DNA from 4 places in the Bacillus sp. Pc3 genome. Region 2 is predicted to be linked to each of the others. Evidence: riboswitches for the same ligand, from Rfam matches in the RefSeq annotation. Region 2 holds a riboswitch; each other region holds the start of a gene.
What was found. A riboswitch is a leader RNA that binds a small molecule or an ion and turns the genes downstream of it on or off. The one in region 2 is predicted to bind S-adenosylmethionine.

Region 1 (4,954 bases), 1.9 Mb from region 2:
GGCTAAGTTTCTAAGTGCTAAGGCAACGCTTATGGCTTCGAAATATTCACAAAGTCTGGCGTTCCCGCTTGAATACCGGCTGGCTGATTTTATTTTGCAGACGGCTTATGAAGGGGTTTATAAAGAGAAGCACGTAACGGTCTGTGATTATTTGGGTGTATCTTACCGTCATCTCTTGCATGTGCTGACGCAATTCTGCCAAAAAGGGTATTTGCAAAAAGAAGGGCGGGGCTATCAAATTAAGCAGCATGATTCACTAAGTGAACTTGCGAAGGCGCTGAAGAATAAATAGCACGCCCAGAAAAAACAGCCACCCGCGATTTGCGGATGGCTGTTCTTTTTTTATACAAGCTGGGCTTGTTTTTTTCGTGCCTGTTTCGCGGCGTCGACCATATTTTTTAATGCCGCAACGGTTTCTTCCTGCTGTCTTGTTTTCAGTCCGCAGTCCGGGTTTACCCAGAAGCGGTCAGTCGGACACACTTCAAGCGCGTCATCAATAATTTGATAGATTTCTTCAGTTGCCGGCACACGCGGGCTGTGAATGTCGTAAACACCGAGTCCGAGGCCTTTCACGTAAGGATGTTCTTTCAAGTATTCTAAAAATCCTCCGTGGCTTCTGCTGTGTTCGATTGTAATGACATCCGCGTCAAGATCATTGATCGTATCTACGATATCTTCAAAGTTGCTGTAACACATATGCGTATGAATCTGCGTCTCATTTTGCACAGAAGACGTCGTTAACCGGAATGCTTCTGCGGCCCAAGTTAAATATTCATCCCAATCCTGCGTTTTTAACGGCAGTCCTTCGCGGAGCGCGGGTTCATCTACCTGGATAATCTGAATACCGGCATCTTCAAGCGCTTTTACTTCTTTTCTGAGGGCAAGCCCGATCTGGAAGGCGATTTCTTTTCTTGAAATATCCACACGCGGGAATGACCAGTTTAAGATGGTGACAGGTCCCGTCAGCATGCCTTTCATGTGTTTTTCCGTCAGCGATTGGGCGTAGACCGTATCTTTTACCGTCATCGGTTCGATAAATTCGACATCTCCGAAAATGACAGGCGGACGTACGCAGCGTGAACCGTAAGACTGCACCCATGCATATTTCGTAAAGGCGAATCCGGCCAGTTTTTCACCGAAGTATTCGACCATGTCCGTCCGCTCGAATTCTCCGTGAACGAGCACGTCTAAGCCGATTTCTTCCTGAATGTCAACCCAGCGCTTCGTTTCCGCATTAATAAAGGCTTGGTACTGTTCATCCGTCCAATCTTTTTTCCGCCATTTTTGCCGTGCGCTCCGCACCTCTGCAGATTGAGGGAAGCTTCCGATTGTCGTCGTCGGCAGAAGGGGAAGACCGAGTGATTCATTCTGCAGCGCCAATCGTTCTTCAAAGCTTGCCGGACGGGAGAAATCTTTTTCCGTCAGCTGATTCAGCTCTTCTTTTTGAGCTGAGTTCGCTCCTGTTGCGAATGCTTTTAAAGCCTTAAGTGCCGCTTTTGATTCTTCGATCTGCTCACTGACGGCCGCTTTGCCGGACAGAAGCCCTTCTTTTAAGACGCCGAGTTCAGCCAGTTTTTCTTTAGCGTATGACAGGCCGTTCAGCAAATCCTTTTCAAGATGCTCGTCAGGGTGTTTCGCCACCGGCACGTGCAGAAGGCTGCTTGAAGGCTGAATCCATAACTCCTCAACATCAGCGTGGCTGAGGATATCCAGAGCCGCGTCCAGGCGTTCTTCAACATCGATTTTCCAAATGTTGCGGCCGTCGATCACACCGGCTGCCAGCACTTTATCTTTCGGGAAGCCGTGCTTTTTCAGCTGATCAAGGTTTCTGCCTTTATCATGCACGAAGTCAAGCCCGATTCCCTGTACGGGATAAGAAACGAGTTCTTCATATGCATCAACCGAATCGAAGTATGTCTGCAGGAGGACATTCAGTCCTGAAAGCTCTTTTGTGATCGCTTCATAGAGTTCTTTTGCGGCACGGACGTCTTCAGAAGAAGCTGTCACAAGGGCCGGCTCATCGATCTGAACCCATTTTACGCCTTCAGCTTCAAGTTCTTTCAGCAGCTGCACATAAAGAGGAACAAGGCGTTTTTGAATCGCTTTCGCTTCTGATTCTTCGTATCCTTTCGCAAGTGTGACGAATGTGTACGGACCGACGATGACAGGTTTTGTTTCCGCTCCGAATTCTTCTTTGATCCGGCGGTAGTCGTCAAGCTGTTTGTTTCTCGTCAGACGGAATTCAATGCTTTCGTCATATTCAGGGACGATGTAATGGTAGTTGGTATTAAACCATTTCGTCATTTCACTGGAAACGGCGTCTTTTACACCGCGGGCAATCGCAAAGTATGTATCAACGGGATCCGTGATGCTGCGGAATCTTTCCGGAATCCAGTTAAAGCTGACGGCGGTATCAAGCACATGGTCATAATGGGTGAAATCAGAGACCGGCACGATATCGACATGTTGGTCAAGCTGTGTTTTGACAGCTGATAAGAATAAACCGTCAAGCTCTTTAAGAAACGTTTCTTTATCAGTTTTACCTTTCCAATAAGCCTCAAGCGCTTTTTTCCATTCTCTGTTCAAGCCGATTCTCGGAAAACCGAGGTTCGAAGTTTTGATTGTTGTCATTAAGTTTCCTCCTTTAAGTGAGATGTAACAAAAAAGCCTCTTTCTCATGAGAGAAAGAGGCTTTAACTTCAAAATGCAAGCCTCTCTTATCTCTCAGATCACGTCTGATGGAATTAGCACCGTGCCTTATGAGACATTCGTCTCGGCGCAAAAATCACGCGCCCCATTTCACAATGGAATTACGGTCGGTTGCTGTTGGGGTCAAAAGGCCAATCCCTCGCCCAACTCTCGATAAGAGAAAATATTTCAATTTTTTTGAAAAGTTACATCATTTGTTGGTTATCTTATCAGCTTATTCAGATCACTGTCAATAGAAAATCTCACATTTTAAAAATTAGTGATGTGACAAGCTGATCAATCATTATATGAGAAAAATATCAGAAAGACAGCAGCTGTGCCTGTTCGGCTCTTTCCATCAGCACTTCAGGCGCGTCTAAATACAGGAATCCGTTCCCGGCCAATGTTTTGGCGATGTCCAAAGGAAGGGTCCGCCGCACGAGCTGGGCGTAGACTTCAGTCTCAGAAAGCGTCCGCTGAAACGCGTCCTGTTCAAGCCCTTTTATTAAGGCAAGCGCTCCGCTCACATGCGGGGCGGCCATTGAAGTGCCCGTCAGTTTCCCGTATTTATGGTTGGGAAGGGTGGAGAGAATATTTTCTCCCGGAGCCACCAGGTCAATCTCTTTGTTGGCGTTTGAAAATTCAGACGATTTACGGGCGATTGAGACTGATCCGACTGCGATCACTTCGTTGTAAGCGGCCGGATACGACAGTTCCTCTGTACGCTCGTCTCCGTCGCCTTCGTTTCCTGCCGCGCAAACGACCAGAACACCGCTTTTTACCGCATTTGTGACGGCTTCTTTCAATTCAGGCACATCGCTTGGCCCGCCGAGTGACATGGAAATGATATCGGCCTTTTGTTCAACGGCGTAGTTGATGCCGTTAATGATCCATTCGTATTTGCCGCTGCCGTTTTGACCGCCGAGAACTTTAACGATTAAAAGGCTTGCTTCCGGCGCGACACCCGAAATTCCGCCGTTTGAATCATTGGCGGCAATCGTTCCGGAAACGTGTGTCCCGTGTCCGTTATAATCGGAAATCGCGTCTTCTTTGCCTTCGTCATCATCGGTGAAGTTTTTCCCGCCGACAATCCGGTCTTTCAAATCAGGATGATTGATGTCGCAGCCTGTGTCAAGCACCGCGATTTTAATATCCTTGCCTTTAAACCCTTTTGCCCACAACTCTGGCGCCTTAATCACTTTAATACCCTCTGGAAGCTCGTTTACCTCCATGATCTGTTCATCCGTGACATAAGGAATCAAATGCATTTCACCATTCATAAAAAAGCCCTCCTTTTTTATGCTTGCGAGTGGATACAAGGGTGTTGCTACTATTTTATGGCAGAGCATGCCGGCCGGAAAGAGTCATTTGAAGCATTTTCATAAAAAAGGCGTAATCTATCGTACTAAAAAATTTCAAATAAATGGATAGTTTAACAGCTTTTATTTTCATTCATGATCCGCTGACGCTATAATTGGAAATGGGAAAGGAGAAGAGATATGAAGATAAGTGAAGCATTGTACAACTATTTTTCAGAACAAGTGGATCAAATTGCGAAAGAGTGGATCGAAACGATGGAAGATTCGGATCCGAATTCGATTTATTCTTTGACAAATCCCGTCATCACAGAAGAACTGACGGAGCAGGATAAAGAATTTTACCGGCATATTAATAAAATGTATATCATGCCGGAAAAAGAATTTTTAGAAGAGTTCGAGCGGTGGGTGATTGAGCTTGCGAAAGACCAGAAGCATCTGGATACTCCCGTCCAGTATGTGGTCCGTGAATTCATGAGAAACCGGAGACTATACGTCAGTTATTATAATGCGTTTGCCGATAAACATGAATCTTCGTTTGCACAGGGGGAAAGGAAGAAATGGGAGAATTTAATTGTACAAGTATTTGATTTTACGATTTACACGTTTGTCGATCATGCCGAGCATAACTCAAAAATGCAGCTGAATGCGCAAAGAGAAATGATTTTGGAGTTAAGCTCGCCGGTTATCACGCTGAGCAAACGGACGGCGCTGCTGCCGCTTGTCGGCGATATTGACACGGAGCGCGCCAAATTCATTCTTGAAAATACGCTGAGCACATGTGCAAAACGGCTGATTGAACATCTGCTAATTGACCTGTCGGGTGTAGTGGTTGTCGATACGATGGTGGCGCATCAGATTTTTAAATTAATTGAGGCGCTGAAATTGATCGGCGTCACGTCCACTTTATCCGGAATCAGGCCGGAAATCGCTCAAACCGCCGTACAGCT
Region 2 (4,954 bases):
ATTTTTCGTCACCTTTGCGTACGGCGATGATGTTTGCGTACGGGTTGTTTTTCGTTGATTCCACTTCAATCGCGTCTTTTAACGGATTCAGTTTGTTTTGAATCGCATAGTTGACGTTAATGAAGACTGCATCGCCTTCTTCTTCATTATATGCTTTCGCCGTTAATTCAGGGGCGATTTTTTTGAATGTCAGGTTTTTCGGGTTTTTCGTAATGTTTTTCGTAGTCGCTTCAATCGTTTTCACCTTCGGATCAAGTGTGATCAGTCCGGCTTTTTCAAGCATCGCTAGCATACGGCCTTGTTCAGCGACATTGTTAGTCATGATGATGGTCGCGCCTTTAGGCAGGTCTTTCAGTGATTTGTATTTTTTCGTGTAAATTCCGAATGGCTCAAGGTGAACGGCTCCGGCATTCACGAGTTTGTAATCTTTATTTTCTTTCATTTCCTGTTCAAGGTAAGGAACGTGCTGGAAGTAGTTCGCATCCACTTCATTATCAGCTAACGCTTTGTTGTACATTTTGTAATCGTTCAGCACTTTTACTTTTAATGTGTAGCCTTTTTCCTTCAAGAGCGGTTCCGCTTCTTTTAAGATTTCAGCATGCGGTGTTTTTGTCGCGGCGACGACGATTTCCTTTTTATTTGAGCCGTTTGATCCGCAGGCGGTCAAAACTCCCGCGAACACAAGCAGCAGCGCACTTAATATAATCTTTTTCAATGTAAATCCTCCCTTATCTTTTGTCTATTATATTTGTAATCACATCACCGATAATCTGAATGATAAAGACGATGATGAGTATAAATACTGTCGCTACAAACGTTACATCCGTATTATTGGACTGGTAGCCTTCTACATATGCAAGGTTTCCGAGTCCGCCTGAACCGATGGCGCCGGCAATGGCGGTAGATCCGATCAGGGCGATGGCCGTAACGGTGATGCCTGAAATTAACGCAGGCATTGATTCAGGAATCAGCACTTTGAAGATAATCGTCGATGTCTTTGCTCCCATTGATCTGGCAGCTTCGATGACTCCTTTATCGACTTCCCGGAGCGCAATTTCCGCAAGACGGGCGTAAAACGGCGCGGAGCCGATAATCAGCGCCGGCAATGCGGCGTTCGGTCCTAAAATCGATCCGACCAAAATCTTAGTAAAGCCGAGAAGCAGAATAATTAAAATAAGAAACGGAATAGACCTGAAAATATTAACGACCGCCGCAATCACGGTGTTAATGATTTTATTTTCCCATAAGCTTCCCTTGCCCGTTAAAAAGAGCAGAAGACCGAGAACCGCTCCGATGATAAATGAAAAAACTAAAGCGATGACCGTCATATAAAGGGTCTCGTATGTGGCCGTCCACAGCTCGGTTATATCAACGTTCGGGAACCATTTTTCAAACATTTGTGATCACCTCTGCTTCTACCTGTTTGTCTTTGATGAACCGGATCACGTTTTCTACTTCTTTTTCCTGACCGTCAATATGAATGAATAAAGAACCGTAGGCTCCGTCCTTCGTCTGTGAAATTTTCCCCTGCAGAATATTGACGTCCACATCAAAGTTTCGGATCATTTCCGTAATGAGGGGCTGCTCGGCGGCCTGCCCGACAAATGAAAGCTGAATCGTTTTTCCTGTCGCTGTTTCCTGCAGAAAATGCTGGATGGTTTCTTTCGTCTCTTCCGGTTCTGTCACCTGCTGAACGAAACGCTTGGTCATCGGTTCGCGCGGGTTTCTGAAAACTTGGAGTACTTCGCCTTCTTCAACGACTTTCCCGTTTTCCATGACTGCGACTCTGTTGCAGATTTTTCGGATGACGTGCATTTCATGGGTAATGAGCACGATCGTCAGGCCGAGTCTGTCATTTATATCGGATAAAAGATCCAAAATTGAATCGGTCGTCTGCGGATCGAGCGCTGATGTCGCTTCATCGCACAGAAGGACTTTCGGATTATTGGCGAGCGCCCGGGCGATGCCGACACGCTGCTTTTGACCGCCGCTCAGCTGCGACGGATAAGATTTTTCTTTCCCCTCTAATCCGACCAGTTTAATCAATTCATCAGCGCGGCGGACCCGTTCGCTTTTTTTCACGCCGGCGATTTCCAGCGGAAACATAATGTTCTCCCGGACGGTGCGCGACCACAGAAGGTTAAAATGCTGGAAGATCATGCTGATTTCCTGGCGCGCTTTTCTCAGCCCGCGGCTGCTTACTTTATTTAATTCCGTCCCCGCGACTTCCACGGTTCCCGACGTCGGCTTTTCAAGGCCGTTCAGGAGACGGATTAAGGAACTTTTACCAGCTCCGCTATATCCTATAATTCCAAATATTTCGCCCTTTTTGATATCAAGAGTGACATCTTGGACAGCATTGACATCCCCATGCTTCGCTTTGTAAATTTTTGAAACATTTTGAAGATGGATCAAAGCAATCACCCGCCTTACACTATTCTAAGAAATCTTCCGGGTTTCTCCACAAAAGAAAAGCCTTTCTGCAAAAATGAGCAGAAAGGCTTATTGAAAAAGGCCTTTCTCTCATCTTTCAAAGCAGACCGCTTCGAGTGAATTGGCACCATTTCAACATTGTTGATGGTTGCCGGGCTTCATAGGGCACTTCCCTCCACCTCTCTTGATAAGAGAAAACATATCGTATTTTCGTCCGGAAATTCTTACTGTAGAATAGCACGGCGAATGATAAAAAGTCAATAAAATAAATATTGGAAGCTATTGTCACATAGTAGATTGGCAGTTACGGCCGTTTACTGATCGCCTGAAAAAATCCGTTTGTCAGCCAGAGGATGGCCTCCAGCTTCAGCAGAGCTCTGAATGATCCTTTCACTTTGAGTTTTCCGCTTTGGATAAGCTTTTGCAAAGAGACATCACCATGCAGGAGATGAATGATTTCCGTCTGGTTTCCGTAAAAGGTCAAATTAGATTTTTCCTTTGAAACCGACGTTTTTCTCATTTCTCCCTGTCCGTTAATTGAGACCGTTAAGGCTTCTGTTTCTCCTTGGAATGTAATCAGCAGCGTTGAGGCGTTTAATAGCGGTTTCAAAAACAGATGCTGTCCGTCATTCTCTGAAACTTCTATTTTCTCCACTCGTATAACCTCCCGTTTTAATGGCCATACATACACTTTCTCTTTTTAACGGACAGAACCCTTTATAAACCGCACGACATTTTCCTGTAAATATTGTCACATCGGGAACGTTTGCGATGTTTTTTGTTTAATCAGCTCATATAAATAGGAAACGGAGCGGAAGGCGTATCCTTTCTCAACAAGCTCTCCGCCTTTAAACAGCAAAAAGCACGGAACGCTTTCAATCTGATAGGCTTTGGCGAATGCGGGGGAATAATTCACGTTGTTTTTATAGAAGGCGGCGCCGGGCAGCATTTCTTCGACGACAGTAAGCATTTTGGACGCCAGCTGGCATGTGCCGCAAAACGGGGTGTACAAATACAGGAGATAAACGTCATCCTGAATCGATTCGAGTTCATTTTCTTGGAGTTCTTTCATGATTACCACCTCAGGTCGTTCTTCTTCAAAAATACAGTGTCAGCATCAAAGCCGGCTCTGATCAGCACAGATGCGAGATGATGGCCCGGGCACGACTCGACTTGCCTGTATGTTCTGTCTATATAAATATGGCGCGCGTCGGGAAGCTCCCGTTTCAGCTGTTTTCTTAATTTTTCTCCGGAGTCATCTGCGTCCGTTAAAATATAGACGTCTCTGTCAAACAGGCGGTCCGCCAAATCTTCCAGTTCGGTTTGGCCGATTGTCCCGTTTGTACAGACGATCTCCGCGGGTTCGATGAGCACTTCCCTGACTTTGATTTTATCAGATTTTCCTTCTACGATAATGACCTTTTCATCTCCGTTGTACATAAGCGCGTCACCTGCCGATTGTTTTAGCGTCAGATTGAAAAAGAAGGCAGTGAAATTCACCGCCAACTGTTAACACCAGCCATTCTCATAATCGCAATCGACATATTTCGGATCGCTGCCGTTTATGACATCGGCTGTTTTATAAAATTTTTGATTTTCAAATGAAAAGCCCTGTTTGAGCTCGTACTGGTCCATGCCTGTCATCTCGCCGATGGCTTCATTTTCATGAAACAAGGAAAACCGGCCGTTTTGAAAGCGGCCCGTAACGTTCTCCGTCACATCGACCTTTTGTTTATCAAAAGCCATTTTAGACACCTCCCGTTACAGATAGAATGTCCAAATGGCCCGTTTGCTATCCGATCAGTCTTCCTGTGTCATTTCGTCATATTGCTCGGAAGTCATGAGGTTTTCGATTTCTTCAGCATCAGCCGGTTCCACGACGATCATCCACGCTTTTTCATACGGAGACTCGTTTACGAATTCAGGACTGTCATCAAGGTCTTCGTTCACTTCCGTCACCGTTCCGTTAATCGGTGCGTACAGTTCGGATACGGTTTTGACGGATTCCACGCTGCCGAATGGCTCGTCCGCTTTAATTTCGGCGCCGACTTCCGGAAGCTCGACAAAGACGATGTCGCCAAGTTCGGCTTGCGCGAAATGTGTAATCCCGATGCGGGCTTTTCCGTCCTCAACTTTGACCCATTCGTGCTCTTTGGAATAACGCATATCTTTCGGTGTGCTCATCTAAATCCCTCCATTTTTTTCTTATAATAAGAAGATACCATAATTCTTTGAACCTGGCATTACATCCAATATTTTTCGAATTGGTCTTCTTTAAAGCCGACAGTGACTTTTTCGCCGTCTGTCGTAATCGGGCGTTTCAGGAGCATACCGTCTGATGCCAGGAGTTCGAGCTGTTCATCCTCTGACATGTGGTACAGCTTTTCCTTTAAGTTCAGCTCGCGGTATTTCATTCCGCTCGTGTTGAAAAACTTTTTCAGCTCAAGACCGCTCTTCTCATAGAGGTCTTTAATTTCTTCTTTCGACGGAGTTTCCTCCGCGATATGTATTTCGTTTATTT
Region 3 (4,954 bases), 1.6 Mb from region 2:
CGTGGTCTTCTCTGTCATGCGGGCATGTTTTGGCCGTTCCCATGTTGCCGCATTTCTGGCAGAAGAAGCTGTGCTCGAATTTCATCGGTGTAATCCCGAGTTCATCCGCTGTAAATTGATCAAACAGCTCTTGCGCTTCATATGTGCCGTAGTAATCACCGACGCCGGCATGATCGCGGCCGACGATAAAATGCGTGCAGCCGTAGTTTTTGCGGACAAGCGCGTGGAAAATGGCTTCTCTCGGCCCCGCATACCGCATAGCCGCCAAAAATACGCCGAGGAACACGCGGTCTTTCGGATAATAATGATCGAGCAGCACCTGGTAGCTTTCCATTCTGACATCCGCCGGAATGTCATCTGATTTTGTTTCACCGACGAGCGGGTTCAAAAACAGGCCGTCAACCGTCTCAAGCGCGGTTTTTTGGATATATTCGTGGGCGCGGTGAACCGGATTTCTCGTTTGGAAACCGACGATGGTTTTCCAGCCCTTTTCTTCGAAGCTTCGTCTTGTATCAGCAGGTTCAAATGTAAACTCGGGAAACTGCTTTGACGCTTTTTTAACTAATGTGATCGGCCCGCCGACATACGTATCGCCGCGTGAAAATAATTTTTTCACGCCCGGATGCGCGGCATCATCGGTTTTATATACGTGAACGGCTTCTTTTTGTTTATCCGGCGTATAAATATCTTCGATGTCGACTACGCCGTATGTTTCTCCGCCGTAAGTCAGTTTCACCGTGTCGCCGACGGCAAGCTCAGCCGCTTTTTCTGAATCGACCGGAAGCGTGATCGGCAGGGACCAGACAACCCCGGATGCCAGACGCATATTTTCAACGACTGACACGTAATCTTTTTCTGTGAAAAATCCTTCAATCGGGCTGTACCCCCCGATCCCGATCAGCTCTAAATCAGCGAACGAAATCAAATCAAGCTCAATTTCTTTTTGGACGGATGTAAGATCATACTGCTCATTTACCCGGTTAATTAATGTTCCTCCGTGCGGTGCTAAACTCATAATACATGATTCCTCCCAGTTAACAGATAAATAAACTCAGATTAATAGTTAAATGCCTCCGCCTTGTTCATGGACAGAGCGTTTCTCTTTTCGGATGGCTTTCATCAGACTGGCGGCTCCGCCAGCTGCCAAAAGCACGCTGGCCATCATAAAGATGGAATAGTAATCTCCTTTTAACAGCAGGGAGACAAGCAAATACGAAATCGACAGTGACAAAAACGGCGAAACGACCCATACTTTGAGCATCGTTTTCACGACTTCTTTATGAAAAACGTTCGGCCCGTTTTTGGCCATTCCGATACCGATAATTGATGATGATGTGACTTGCGCCAATGGGACCGGCAGACCGAAGACGGAACTGATAATGACAAGCCCCGCGCCGGTTCCTGAAAGCAGTATGCCTTCTCCGGCTGAAAATCTCGTAATCTTTTTCCCGTTGGTTTCAAGCACTTTACGTCCTAAAAGCAGAGCGCCGAGAGCGACAAAGATGCCTCCGTACAGCGTTCCTTTGGACACGCTGAGCACGCCCGCAGCAACCAAAGGGCCCACCGCATTTGCGACATTGTTCATTCCGGCTGAAAAAGCTTCCCAAAACCCCGCAATCAGCAGCACAATCCCCAAAATCTTCTGTTTCCGATTCGAAATGACTCGAATATTCAGAGAACTGAATACCTTCGAGACGAGAAACGTGAAACAGAACGCGACGAACGGTACGAGCACCCAAAAACTCACGATGACTAAAAGATGCTGTAAAAACAATACTTTGTACGCGACGCCGACACCGACAATCGCCCCGACAGTGACCTCACTCGTCGACAGCGGAATGCCGAGCACATTCGCCGTGAATAACGATAGCGCCGCCGATCCGATAATAATGCAGACAATGGTGAGCGTAATGGTTTGTTCGGGAATGATTCCGCCGCTGATCGTCTTAACGACTTCTCCGCCGCCGATAACCGCCCCTGACAGGACTCCGGCCGCGCAAATGATCAGCGCATACGTTTTCTTTTTAACGGCGCCGGACCCGTAAGCGACTCCCATTGAAGCCGCGGCTCCGCTGGCTCCGATATTCATGGCAAAAAACAGGCAGAATAAAATAGCGGCTAATTCCATCGTGCAGCTCCTTTATTCATGCAGTCCGCATTCTGTTTTCGCCATGCCGTTCCATCTGCCGCTCCGCAAATCTTCCGCGGTAAACGCAGGTGAAGTGCACGGTTCACAGCCGATGCTCGGATACCCCTGATCATGAAGGATATTGTAATCCAGCTCATGCTTGGAAGTATATCTCCAGATGTCTTTCCATGTCCAATGGATCAGCGGGCATACTTTAATCGATTGAAACTTGTCGTCTTTATTCAGGAAATTCGTATTCGCCCGGCTCGGCCCTTGATCCCGGCGAAGGCCGGACAGCCATGCCGGATGCCCTGCGAGCGCTTCTCTTAACGGCAGAATTTTTCTGATGTAGCAGCACTGGTTCGGTTCTCTTTCCCACAGTTTATCTCCGTGAGCCTCGGCCTGTTCTTCAAGAGTAAGGCTGGGCTTTTTCAGGATAATGTTCAGTCCCGGGTAACGCTCTTTCACTTTTTCGATCGTTTCATATGTTTCTTTAAAGTGAAGACCCGTGTCGAGAAACACGATTTCCGCGTCTTTCTTTACTTTAGAAATTAAATCGATCAGGACGATGCCCTCAATCCCGAAGCTGCACGCGTAAACAAGCTGGTCTCCGTAGTGGCCGTATGCCCATTTTAAAACGGACAGCGCGCCTTTATAGGAATCGTCTTCCGGAAATGTAATCGCCGGCTCTTCCCATGTGTCATACGTTAGCATTTTTCCTTTCCTCCTCCCGGAGACAATCAAACAGCTGTTGTTTTCTGCCGGTTGTCTTATCCCTCAATCTTTTTTTCATATAAAAAACTTTCAATCCAGCGGAATGAAAGACAGTGACCCGGTATAGCCCTTATCTTCAAAATGCTGTGCATTTTTCTGGATGCGGCACCTTGCATGACACGCAGGTTGCCGGGCGTCATCGGTCCAGTCCCTCAGCCGCTCTTGATAAGCTTTTTAGATTTGTACTAAATTTTAGCACAATTCTAACAGAAGTCAACCCGAGTTTTTTGATAGGAATAATAAAACAGGCCCTGAGGCCTGTTTTTATTGTCATTATTTTTTAAACCAATCTTTTGACTCGGGATTCTGTTTCCATGATTTCAGTTTCTCAACGTCATCTGAATGAATCGTTCCGTTTTCAAGCGCGACTTCAATCAGCGTGTCATAATCCGTTAACGAGTAATAAGGAAGACCCGCTTTTTTAAAGGCTTCTTTTGCTTTCGGCAGTCCGTATGTAAAAATGGAAATGACGCCGAGGACTTCCGCGCCCTCTCTTTGAAGGGCCGCCGCAGCTTCAAGCACGCTGCCTCCGGTAGAAATCAAGTCTTCAATCACGACTGTTTTTTGTCCTTTCTTAATGGCGCCTTCTATTTGATTTCCTTTGCCGTGCGCTTTCGGTTTGCTTCTGACGTAGCACATCGGCGCGCCTGTACGGTCTGCGAGAAGCGCAGCATGCGGAATGCCCGCCGTTGCAGTGCCCGCGATCATCTCCGCCTCGGGAAAATGCTCTTTCAGCAGTTTGCCAAGCCCGTCCGCCACATCATTTCTCACTTTTGGATACGACAATGTCAGACGGTTGTCACAATAGATCGGTGATAAAATGCCGCTCGCCCACGTAAACGGCTCATTCGGGCGTAAAAAGACAGCTTCAATGTGTAATAGATGTTTTGCGATAGCCTGTTTCATCGGCGAACGCCCTCCCATTCCAGTTTAATTGCTTCATATGCTTCAACGGGGTTTTCCGCTTTTGTAATTGAGCGGCCCACAACGATGGCTGACGAACCGTTTTCTTTCGCAAATGACGGAGTCGCCGTCCGGACTTGATCGTCAGCTGTGTCACTGGCCGTGCGGATGCCCGGTGTGACTGTCAGAAATGAAGGCCGGACCGCTTCATAAATGGCTTTTGTTTCATGTACCGAACATACCACTCCGTCCAGCCCGCACTCTTCCGCCATTTTGCCGTAATGCACAACCGTTTCTAACAGCGGCTTATGCAGCAGAAGCTCTTCCTTCGCCACCTGCTCTGAAGTGCTGGTCAGCTGAGTCACCGCGATTAAAGACGGGCGTTTTCTGCCTGCCGGCGTGCCTTCTTCAAGCCCCTCAAGGGCCGCGCGCATCATGCGTGCGCCCCCTGCTGCATGCACATTGACAAGATCAACGCCGAGGCCGGCCAGCCGCTTCATCGCTTTATTGACCGTAGTCGGGATATCATGAAGCTTTAAATCTAAAAATATATCACAATTTCGTTCTTTTAATTGGTGAATGATGGCGGGGCCTTCCTGATAAAAAAGTTCCATCCCCGTTTTGACAAAAAGCCTTTCCTTTTCAAACAAGTCTAAAAACGTTAAAGTCTCTTCCCCTGATGCAAAATCAAGCGCGATGATGGGCAGGTTGTTTTTCATGTTTCCAGCTCCTTCCGATGCATTCACTTACAGATTGAAAGCCGTGCTGGCGCAGCACACGGGGGAGCTGTTCTATGATTTCCGGGCAGACGAACGGATTGACGAAGTTTGCCGTGCCGACGGCAACCGCACTCGCTCCCGCAAGAAGAAATTCTAATGCATCCTCTGCGGTCTGAACGCCGCCCATCCCGATAATCGGGATTTGAACGGCCTGGCTGACTTCGTATACCATCCGGATGGCGACCGGTTTGATCGCCGGGCCTGACAGTCCGCCCGTTTTATTTGCTAAGATCGGCCGTCCCGTCTTAAGATCGAGCCTCATCCCGATGAGTGTATTAATCATCGTCAGACCGTCAGCACCGGCCGCTTCAATCGCTTTAGCAATTTCGGTTATGTTTGCGACATTAGGCGAAAGCTTCACATACACAGG
Region 4 (4,954 bases), 210 kb from region 2:
GTGTTTGCGCCTTATTACAGAGGCAACCAGGGCGGCGAGGGAAATGAAGATTTTGCGGGAGAGGACAGAGAGGACGCGTTTTCCGCTTTCCGCCTGCTTCGGGAGCATCCGAACGTCAGGGAAGGGCGGGTGCATATTTTCGGTTTTTCCCGGGGCGGTATCATGGGGCTTTTGACCGCGATTGAAATGGGGCATCAAGCGGCTTCGCTCGTATCATGGGGCGGTGTGAGCGATATGGTGCTTACTTATGAAGAGCGGAAGGATATGCGGCGGATGATGAAGCGGGTGATCGGGGGCACGCCGAAAAAGGTGCCGGATGAATACAGATGGCGTTCGCCGTTTGAAAAAGCAGACCGCATTCAGGCCCCTGTGCTGCTCATCCATGGAGAGAATGATGAGAATGTTTCGATCGAACACGCCCGAATGATCGAGGACAAGCTGAAAGAGGCGGGGAAACCGGTGGAAACTTGGTATTACAGCGGTTTTACGCATTATTTTCCGCCGCAGGAAAACAGACGCATTGTCCGGCGGCTGGCGGAATGGATGAAGACACGGTAAGATGCCTGATTTATGTTATGATAATAAAGAATAAGAGAATGAAAGGGGATTTTCATTTTGGGAATGCCTGTTGAATTTAATACCATGATTGTGACAAAAGGCAATGAAAAAAGGATAGAGGAAAATATCTTTTTATTGGAGAAAGAGGGCTACCGCGTCTATCCTCTTGATATTCCGATGGACGTGCGCAAAACGAAAACCGGCGAGAAATCCGGCACCGGCGAAGTCCAGAAGCTCGAATGGGCGAACGGCCGGACAAGCATTACATACAGACTCACGTCGCTTCATTCGACAAACTGAAAAAACAAAAGCCGAGGGCATAAACGCCCTTGGCTTTTTTGATTACACGAGAGGTCCGCCGGCTTTGGCAATCGAGTCCGCATGGGAAAACTTTTTAAAGTTTTCTTTAAACTCATTGGCTAAAAACAGCGCTTTTTCGTTGTATGCCTGTTTATCGCTCCATGTGTTTTCAGGCTGAAGAACTTCATCCGGAACGCCCGGAACATGAACGGGACTGCGCAGGCCGAAAATGCTGTCTGCCGTCATGTCAGTCTGGTTCAGTCTGCCTTCAATAGCGGCCTTGACCATCGCTCTTGTATACGAAAGTTTCATCCGTTCTCCGACTCCGTACCCTCCGCCGGTCCAGCCTGTGTTGACCAGGAAGACTTGAACGCCGTGTTCGTCGATTTTATGCCCGAGCATTTCGGCATATACATGCGCCGGAAGCGGAAGGAACGGTGAACCGAAGCACGTCGAGAAAGTCGTTTGCGGAGATGTCACGCCGCGCTCGGTTCCCGCGAGTTTACTGGTGTACCCGCTTAAGAAGTGATACATCGCCTGTTCCTTCGTCAGTTTGCTGATCGGAGGGAGCACGCCGAATGCGTCCGCCGTTAAAAAGACGATCGCCTGCGGATGGCCGGCAATGCTCGGCTGCACGATATTGCCGATCATCTCAATCGGATATGCGGCTCTTGTGTTTTCCGTGTAGAAGGAATTGTCGTAATCCGCTTCACCCGTTTTTTCATCAAGCACGACATTCTCAAGAACAGACCCGAAGCGGATCGCACGAAAAATCTGCGGTTCTTTTTCCTCGCTCAGATTGATACATTTAGCGTAACATCCGCCTTCAATGTTGAAAACGCCGGAATCTGACCAGCCGTGCTCGTCATCGCCGATCAGTTTGCGGTCCGCATCGGCTGAAAGCGTCGTTTTCCCTGTGCCGGAAAGGCCGAAAAACAGGGCGACATCGCCTTTTTCACCGACATTGGCTGAGCAGTGCATCGGCAGTATATCCTGCTGCGGAAGCAGGAAGTTCATAATGGAGAATATTGATTTTTTCATTTCTCCGGCGTATTCGGTGCCGCCGATTAAAATGACGCGCTTTTCGAAAGAGACAATGATAAATGTTTCCGAATGCGTGCCGTCTGTCTCGGGATCTGCTTTAAAATGCGGAGCTGAGAGAATGGTGAAAGGCTGCGCTTGCCTGTCTCTTTCATCCGTCTCCGGTCTGATAAACAGCTGGCGCGCGAATAAATTGTGCCACGCAAATTCATTTACGACTGTAATCGGGAGTCTGTATTTTTCATCCGCTCCCGCGAATCCTTCAAACACAAACAGTTCATCCCGCTGTTTTAAGTAGCTGACGACTTTGGCGTACAGCTTTTCAAATGCCTCTTCAGAAATGGGCTGATTCACCGCGCCCCAATCAATTTGATTTTCTGTGCTTTGTTCACGGACGATAAATTTATCTTTAGGTGACCGGCCTGTATATGCGCCGGTGGTGGCGCGTACGGCGCCCGTTGATGTCAGCGTTCCTTCATTTCGGCTGATCACTTTTTCGGTAAGTTTTGGAGCCGATAAATTATGATGCACATTCGGACTTGCAAGTAATGCTTGAAGATCTGCGGTTAAATCAACTAATTTCATAAAAACCTTCCTTTGCCGGTTTATTTGTATTTCGCTGAATGTGGAATTAGTATAACATATATCTGAAAATAGTCTATACTATTTGCGGTTTTTTGTTTGTGTTTTTCCATTGCTTCCCGAAATAAAGGCGCGTAATCGCTTTAATTCATATTGACACTTTCCGCCCTTTTACGATAAGATATTTCATTGAGCGGATACTCTTATCCCGAGCTGGCGGAGGGACAGGCCCGATGAAGCCCAGCAACCGGTTTCTCTGTAAAAAAGCAGGTGAAAACACTGTGGGAAACCAAGGTGCTAACCTGATGCAAGGTTTAATATTTTCCTTGAGCGATAAGAGTGAAAGGCACACAGACCAAACCCTTTCCTCGAGTGGAAAAGGTTTTTTTATTTCATAAAATATGCCAATTAACATTCTCTGATATAGTATGACATTGTATTAAGAGGGAGCGAGTTCCGTATCATATGAAAAGGTCTTGCAAAAGATCTTTTTTCAGGAGGAAAAGTGAATGAGTAAAAACCGTCGACTATTTACATCTGAATCTGTTACTGAGGGTCATCCGGACAAAATCTGTGACCAAATTTCTGACAGTATCTTAGATGAGATTTTAAAAAATGACCCGAACGCGCGCGTAGCCTGCGAAACATCTGTAACGACAGGACTTGTGCTGGTAAGCGGAGAGATTACTACATCAACATACGTTGACATTCCGAAAACAGTCCGTGAAACGATTAAAGAAATCGGCTACACACGCGCCAAATATGGATTTGATGCGGAGACTTGCGCTGTTTTAACATCAATTGATGAACAGTCTGCGGATATCGCAATGGGTGTCGATCAGGCTCTTGAAGCGCGTGAAGGCACAATGAGCGATGCTGAAATCGAAGCAATCGGAGCGGGAGACCAAGGCCTGATGTTCGGTTATGCGTGTAACGAAACGAAAGAGCTTATGCCGCTTCCGATCTCTTTAGCGCATAAATTAGCCCGCCGTTTGAGCGAAGTCCGCAAAGAAGACATTCTTCCGTACCTTCGCCCTGACGGCAAAACGCAAGTTACCGTTGAATATGATGAAAACAACAAGCCGGTCCGCATCGACGCGATCGTCATTTCAACTCAGCACCACCCGGAAATTACGCTTGAGCAGATTCAGCGCAATCTGAAAGAGCATGTCATTAATCCTGTCGTGCCTGAGGAACTGATCGATGAAGAAACAAAATACTTCATCAACCCTACGGGACGTTTCGTAATCGGCGGACCTCAAGGTGATGCGGGTCTTACCGGCCGTAAAATCATCGTTGACACATACGGCGGATATGCACGCCACGGCGGCGGCGCATTCTCCGGTAAGGATGCGACGAAGGTAGACCGTTCTGCGGCATACGCTGCGAGATACGTAGCGAAAAACATCGTGGCAGCAGGTCTTGCTGATTCTTGTGAAGTGCAGCTTGCATACGCAATCGGCGTGGCACAGCCTGTTTCTATTTCTATCAATACATTTGATACAGGAAAAGCTTCTGAAGAAAAACTGATCGAAGTCGTACGGAATAACTTCGACCTGAGACCTGCCGGCATTATTAAAATGCTTGATCTGCGCCGCCCGATCTATAAGCAGACAGCTGCTTACGGCCACTTCGGACGTCATGATGTGGATCTTCCTTGGGAGCGTACTGACAAGGCGGATGCGCTTCGCAAAGAAGCACTAGGAGAATAATTTTATAGCCGCTTACTTAAGCGGCTTTCCCTTTTTGTAGATGCTGCCATGCTTATTTTTTACATAGCGTGAAACCAATGGCGTAACAAAGCGTCTATAAAAAGGGGGTCCAATTAGAAAATTACACTTATGGAGGCTATACTATGTGTGGATTTGTCGGTGTTTTTAATAAGCATCCATTAACTCAAACCGCAGATCAAGAAGAGCTAATCAAACAAATGAACCAAATGATCGTTCACCGCGGTCCTGACAGCGATGGGTATTATCATGACGAGCACGTCGGATTCGGCTTCAGACGGCTCAGTATTATTGACGTAGAAAACGGCGGACAGCCTTTATCATATGAAGACGAAAAATATTGGATCATTTTTAACGGCGAAATCTATAACTACATTGAATTGAGAGAAGAGCTTGAAGCGAAAGGCTACACTTTCAATACAGATTCCGATACCGAAGTGCTCCTTGCGACATACCGTCATTATAAAGAAGAAGCTGCTTCAAAGCTTCGCGGAATGTTTGCGTTTTTAATCTGGAACAAAGCTGACCGCGTCATGTACGGCGCGAGAGACCCGTTCGGCATTAAACCGCTGTATTACACAACCATCGGGGACAAAGTATATTTTGCATCTGAAAGAAAAAGTTTAATGGCCGCTCAAAACGGCATTGATCTTGATACAGCTTCTTTACAGCAATATATGTCTTTCCAATTCGTTCCTGAACCGAGCACGCTTGACGCTGAAGTGAAAAAAGTCGAGCCGGGC

Region 1: it holds a riboswitch for S-adenosylmethionine, as region 2 does, so the genes downstream of both, metE (5-methyltetrahydropteroyltriglutamate--homocysteine S-methyltransferase) here and metN (methionine ABC transporter ATP-binding protein MetN) in region 2, are expected to answer to the same signal.
Region 3: it holds a riboswitch for S-adenosylmethionine, as region 2 does, so the genes downstream of both, SB24_RS02005 (phosphoadenylyl-sulfate reductase) here and metN (methionine ABC transporter ATP-binding protein MetN) in region 2, are expected to answer to the same signal.
Region 4: it holds a riboswitch for S-adenosylmethionine, as region 2 does, so the genes downstream of both, metK (methionine adenosyltransferase) here and metN (methionine ABC transporter ATP-binding protein MetN) in region 2, are expected to answer to the same signal.

The regions. Positions count from the first base shown of each region.
Region 1 is NZ_CP010406.1:790,370-795,323, reverse strand. Features, by position in the region: gene yeiL (transcriptional regulator YeiL) at 1-292, shown strand, start outside; gene metE (5-methyltetrahydropteroyltriglutamate--homocysteine S-methyltransferase) at 343-2,631, opposite strand; SAM riboswitch class I at 2,715-2,869, opposite strand; gene SB24_RS03180 (S8 family peptidase) at 3,009-3,968, opposite strand; gene SB24_RS03175 (STAS domain-containing protein) at 4,188-4,954, shown strand, end outside.
Region 2 is NZ_CP010406.1:2,896,933-2,901,886, reverse strand. Features, by position in the region: gene metQ (methionine ABC transporter substrate-binding lipoprotein MetQ) at 1-715, opposite strand, end outside; gene SB24_RS13825 (methionine ABC transporter permease) at 729-1,397, opposite strand; gene metN (methionine ABC transporter ATP-binding protein MetN) at 1,390-2,415, opposite strand; SAM riboswitch class I at 2,521-2,627, opposite strand; gene SB24_RS13815 (SCP2 sterol-binding domain-containing protein) at 2,738-3,088, opposite strand; gene SB24_RS13810 (thioredoxin family protein) at 3,185-3,505, opposite strand; gene SB24_RS13805 (toprim domain-containing protein) at 3,508-3,873, opposite strand; gene SB24_RS13800 (YusG family protein) at 3,943-4,179, opposite strand; gene gcvH (glycine cleavage system protein GcvH) at 4,234-4,617, opposite strand; gene SB24_RS13790 (arsenate reductase family protein) at 4,677-4,954, opposite strand, start outside.
Region 3 is NZ_CP010406.1:509,525-514,478, forward strand. Features, by position in the region: gene sat (sulfate adenylyltransferase) at 1-1,015, opposite strand, end outside; gene SB24_RS02000 (sulfate permease) at 1,064-2,128, opposite strand; gene SB24_RS02005 (phosphoadenylyl-sulfate reductase) at 2,141-2,842, opposite strand; SAM riboswitch class I at 2,970-3,074, opposite strand; gene pyrE (orotate phosphoribosyltransferase) at 3,176-3,808, opposite strand; gene pyrF (orotidine-5'-phosphate decarboxylase) at 3,805-4,524, opposite strand; gene SB24_RS02020 (dihydroorotate dehydrogenase) at 4,493-4,954, opposite strand, start outside.
Region 4 is NZ_CP010406.1:3,102,125-3,107,078, forward strand. Features, by position in the region: gene SB24_RS14935 (alpha/beta hydrolase family protein) at 1-558, shown strand, start outside; gene SB24_RS14940 (DUF2584 domain-containing protein) at 616-858, shown strand; gene pckA (phosphoenolpyruvate carboxykinase (ATP)) at 901-2,484, opposite strand; SAM riboswitch class I at 2,682-2,821, shown strand; gene metK (methionine adenosyltransferase) at 2,991-4,193, shown strand; gene asnB (asparagine synthase (glutamine-hydrolyzing)) at 4,337-4,954, shown strand, end outside.